Regions from separate parts of the Cellulomonas sp. HD19AZ1 genome, predicted to be linked through region 1. Evidence: riboswitches for the same ligand, from Rfam matches in the RefSeq annotation. Region 1 holds a riboswitch; the other holds the start of a gene.
The links. Region 1 has a riboswitch for S-adenosylmethionine ahead of E4A51_RS06560 (LLM class flavin-dependent oxidoreductase). Riboswitches for the same ligand answer to the same signal wherever they lie in the genome.

Region 1 (2,377 bases):
AGTCCAGGTGCGCGGCCTCGGCGCGCGTGGCGAGGTGCTCGAACGACGAGAAGTCGACCTGGCTGCCGGCCGTGGGGTCGCTCCACACCGTCGTGCTGTTGACGCCCGGGAAGTGCACCCCGAGCCGGACCTGCTTGCGCGGACGCGTGGTCATGACGGACCCCTCTCAGGCCGTCGCGGCGAGGACGTTGGCGGGGCGCGCGAGCCCGAGGGTGTCGCGCAGCGTCGTGCCCGGGTAGGAGGTGCGGAACAGGCCCGCGTCCTGCAGCAGCGGCACCAGCCCGTCGACCACCGCGTCGAGGTCCGTGGGCAGCACCGCCGGCAGCAGGTGGAACCCGTCGACCACCTCGCGCCACGCGTCGAGCACGGCCGCGAGGTCCGCCGGCGTGCCGACGTGCGTGAGCGACGCCGGGCGCCACGGCTCGCCCGCCAGGTCGTCGAGGACCGCGAGCCGCGCCGCCGCCGACGACCGGTCGTCGGCCAGCAGCAGGGAGGTGTCGACGAGCACGCGCAGGTCGCGCGGGTCCCGCCCCGCCGCGACGGCCTGCTCGTGCAGGCGGTCGCGCTGCGCGCGGGCCGCGCTCACGTCGGTCGCGCGCAGCCGCACGACGTCGGCGTGGCGCGCCGCGAGCGCGAGCGTCGCGTCGGACGTGACCGGCACGACGACCGGCGGACGGCCCTGCGGCGGACGGGGCGTGATCGACGGCCCGGCGACCGAGAACCGCGGGCCCGCGTGGTCGACCCGGTGCAGCTTGTCGCGGTCGACGTAGCGGCCGGTCGCGACGTCACGGATCACGGCGTCGTCCTCCCACGAGTCCCACAGCAGCCCGACGACGTGCGCGACCTCGGCGGCCTCGTCGACCGCGTCGTCGTGGTCCTGCGGGTCCTTGCGCCCGAACGCCGCGGCCTGCGCGGGGCCCGTGGACCAGCCGACCTGCCACCCCGCGCGCCCGCGGCTGACGTGGTCGACCGTGGCGATCGCCTTCGAGACGTGGAACGGCTCGGTGTGCGTCGTGTCGGTGCGCGCGACCAGGCCGATGCCGGCGCTGCGCGGTGCGAGGTGCGCCGCGAGCAGCACCGCGTCGAGCCGGCCCTGCAGGCCACCGACGGGTGCCTCCTGCAGCACGTGGTCGTCGTCGAGGACCGCGAGGTCGAGAAGGCCGCGCTGCGCGGTCGCCAGCAGGTCGGCGGTGCGGCGGGGGTCGAACCAGCCGTGCGCGGCGGCCGGGACGGTGCGCCACGCGGCGGGGTGGGCTCCGGCGTCGGTGAGGTCGACGCCGAGGTGCAGGGACGGGTGGGTGTCGGGCACGGGTGCTCCAGGGGTGCGCGGGGCCGCACCCTCGCCGGTGGACGAGGGGGTGCGGGTCCCCGGGGTGAGGGGCAGGGCGGGGTGGGGGCGCGGCGCTCCGGGGGCACCGGGGGTGCGACGACGGAGGACGGCGCGGGACGCGGCGGGCCGCACGCGGGCACGACGGCGGGCGCGTGCCCGGGGCGTCGACGCGCGGCGCGGACGCGTCAGCGGGCGGGCGTCGTCACCGCGTCGGCGCCGTCACCGCATCGGCGACGGCGAGCCGGGTGCGCGACGAGCCGGGTGCGCGACGAGCGCGGCGGCACGCGGGCGCCGCGGGAGGGTCAGCGACAGGCGCGCGGCGCCGGGCACGGCGCCGGACAGGTCGCGTGCTCGCGCCGCGCGGCCGTCTGCCTGCTCACCTGTCGCTCCATGTCGGTCCGTCCCTCGCGGTCGTTGCGCACGGCGTGCGCCTGGTCCTCACCCGGGGCACCCCGCCGCGCGGGTGGGTTGCCGTCCGACCAGCCGGGGCTTCGCGTCGGAGCTCGTGACCTGTGTCGTCGACGTAAAGCCGACTTGATTGATCGGAAATTTATGCCCGTGGGTGGCGGGTGTCAACGCCCGCGGACACGACGTCCACGATCCGGGACGCACACCGCCCCGGCGCCCCCTCCGGACGCGACGACGCCCGCCACCGCGCACGGGGCGCGAGGGCGGGCGTCGGGGTCGAGCAGGTGCCGTCAGCCGAACAGGCGCGGCAGCGTCGCCTCCCACTCGGCACGGGCCTCGGCGAGCGGCAGCGTGAACAGCCCCCGCACCTCGACGGCGGCCGCGTGCGCGTGGTCCGCGTCGTCGACGGGCGTCCCGGCGCCCGGCGAGCACGTCTCGGCCGTCTCGCCCAGCCGCAGCGCGGGCACGCCGCGCGCGGTGCACAGGTCCTGCAGGCGCACCTCCTCCGAGCGCGGCACGGCGACGAGCACGCGCGCCTGCGACTCGGAGAACAGCGCCTCGAACGGCGTCACGCCGTCGCGCGCGCACAACGCGTCGAGGTCGACCTGCACGCCCACGCCGTAGCGCAGGCTCGACTCG
Region 2 (2,377 bases), on a different contig from region 1:
GTGGGGCGTGCCGGTGCACGACGAGCACGCGCTGTACGAGCGCATCTCGCTCGAGGCGTTCCAGTCGGGGCTCTCGTGGCTGACGATCCTGCGCAAGCGCGAGGGGTTCCGGGCCGCGTTCGCGGCGTTCGACCCCGAGGTCGTCGCGACGTTCGGCGAGGACGACGTCGCGCGGCTCCTCGCGGACGCGGGGATCGTGCGCAACCGCGCGAAGGTCGACGCGACGATCGCGAACGCCCGCGCGCTGCTCGCGCTGCACGACTCCGGCCGCACGCTCGACGAGGTGCTGTGGTCGCACGCGCCCACGGCGCCCCGCGAGCGCCCGCGCAGCTACGCCGACGTGCCCGCGCGGACCGCCGAGTCGGCCGCGCTGGCCAAGGAGCTGAAGTCGCTCGGCTTCCGGTTCGTCGGCCCGACCACCGCGTACGCCGCGATGCAGGCGTGCGGCGTGGTCGACGACCACCTCGCGGGGTGCGTCGTGGTGGCCGGGTGACGCCGCGTCCCCCGGGTGGCGCGCGCGCTGCTCCGGCGGGGTGACGCGTGGGGTGAACAAGCGTCCGGCGGCCGACGGGGCCCTTCCCACCGCCGCTAAGGTCGCCCCCATGACCCACCACGCGCACCCGGACGGGCAGCACGACCCCGTGCAGGCCGCGCACGAGGCGTGGTGGACGGCGGGCGAGCCCGACCCGCAGGTGCTCGCGGCCGTCCACGAGGGCCTGCACGACGTCCCCGTGATGACCCCGGCGACGTCCTGGTTCGGTCTGCCGCACCAGCGCACGGCACGCGAGGCGCTGCCCTCGCTGCACCGCCGCCGCCGCTGACCCCTGCCGTCCACCCGGCGTCGCCCCGGGCGGTCGGCGCGCGACGAGCTGTACCGACCCACTCCGGCCCGTCGGAGCCGGGAGGGCCGCCGACCGAACGAAGTCGTCTCACTGAACGAGAAGCGCTGTCCGCCATCCGGGCATGGCCGCTAGCATCGTCGTCGACCATCCAGAGCGGCTGAGAGACCTGGCTCCGCGACGCCGCAGCAACCCCCCTCCCTGCGAGGGTGTGGGTGCTTCCGCCAGGAACGATGGAGTGACGATGACCGTCTGCGCCCTGGCGACCGACCCCTCGTGCAGCCCGTGCTGCCCCGTGAGCGCACGCACCGCGTGCCTCCCGGGCCGCACCCGATGACCCTCGTGGCCGAGGTCGAGGCACCCGCCCCGCCGCCCGCCCGGGCCGCCGGGCGGCGCGCCGAGCAGGCGGGCGCCCTCGACCGGCCCACCGTGTCCTTCGAGCTCTTCCCGCCCCGGAACCCCGACGCCGCGCCGCGGCTGTGGCGCACGGTGCGCGAGCTCGAGACCGTCGAGCCCGACTTCGTGTCCGTGACCTACGGCGCGTCGGGCCGCACGCGCGAGACCACGCGCGTGCTCGTGCGGCGCCTGCTGCGCGAGACGTCGCTGACCCCGATCGCGCACCTGACCTGCGTGGGCACCTCGCGCGACGAGGTCACGACGATCGTCGAGGAGTTCCTCGACGAGGGCGTGCGCTCGTTCCTCGCGCTGCGCGGCGACCCGCCCGCGGGCGAGCCGGACTGGCGCCCGCACCCCGACGGCGTGCACACCGCCGCCGAGCTGGTCGAGCTGCTCCGCGAGATCGAGGGCCGCCGGTGCGGCCGCTCCGCGTCGCAGGCGGTGCGCGCCCGCGTCCGCCCGCTGTCCGTGGCGGTCGCGGCGTTCCCGCGCGGCAACCACGCGACCGGCGGCACACGCGCGCAGGACGTGCAGGCGCTGCTCGCCAAGCAGGAGGCGGGCGCCGACTTCGCGATCTCGCAGGTCTTCTTCGACGCCGAGGCCTACCTCGGTCTGGTCGCCGAGGCGCGCGAGGCCGGCGTCACCATCCCGATCGTGCCGGGGATCATCCCCACCACCGACCCGGCCCGCCTGCTGCGCGTGCAGGAGCTGACGGGCGTGCCCGTGCCGCAGCGCCTGCTCGACCTGCTCGGCGGCACCGACGACCCCGCGGAGCGCCACCGGCGCGGCACGCGCGCCGGTGTCGACCTGGTCAACGGCGTGCTGGACGGCGGCGCGCCCGGCGTGCACGTCTACACGTTCAACACCCACGAGGCGGCGCTCGACCTGCTCGACGGCGCCGACCTCGTCGGCGGACGGCGCACCACCGTCGCCGACCCCGCCCCGCCCACGACCACCGCACCCACGACCCCGGCCGCGCCCACCGGCGCCGCCTCGACGACTCCGCGAGGGAACCTGTCATGACCAGCACCACGCCCGCCGCGCCGGCCACCCCGGCCTTCCCCACCGGCTCCGTCCTCGGCTACCCCCGCATCGGCCCGCGCCGCGAGCTCAAGAAGGCCCTCGAGGCGTTCTGGGCCGGC

Region 2: it holds a riboswitch for S-adenosylmethionine, as region 1 does, so the genes downstream of both, E4A51_RS10355 (methylenetetrahydrofolate reductase) here and E4A51_RS06560 (LLM class flavin-dependent oxidoreductase) in region 1, are expected to answer to the same signal.

What each region holds. Positions count from the first base shown of each region.
Region 1 is NZ_SPHX01000003.1:64,354-66,730, forward strand. It holds gene E4A51_RS06555 (NtaA/DmoA family FMN-dependent monooxygenase) at 1-154, opposite strand, end outside; gene E4A51_RS06560 (LLM class flavin-dependent oxidoreductase) at 167-1,309, opposite strand; SAM riboswitch class IV at 1,736-1,841, opposite strand; gene purL (phosphoribosylformylglycinamidine synthase subunit PurL) at 2,029-2,377, opposite strand, start outside.
Region 2 is NZ_SPHX01000004.1:365,465-367,841, reverse strand. It holds gene E4A51_RS10365 (DNA-3-methyladenine glycosylase I) at 1-493, shown strand, start outside; gene E4A51_RS10360 (hypothetical protein) at 603-821, shown strand; SAM riboswitch class I at 984-1,090, shown strand; gene E4A51_RS10355 (methylenetetrahydrofolate reductase) at 1,173-2,258, shown strand; gene metE (5-methyltetrahydropteroyltriglutamate--homocysteine S-methyltransferase) at 2,255-2,377, shown strand, end outside.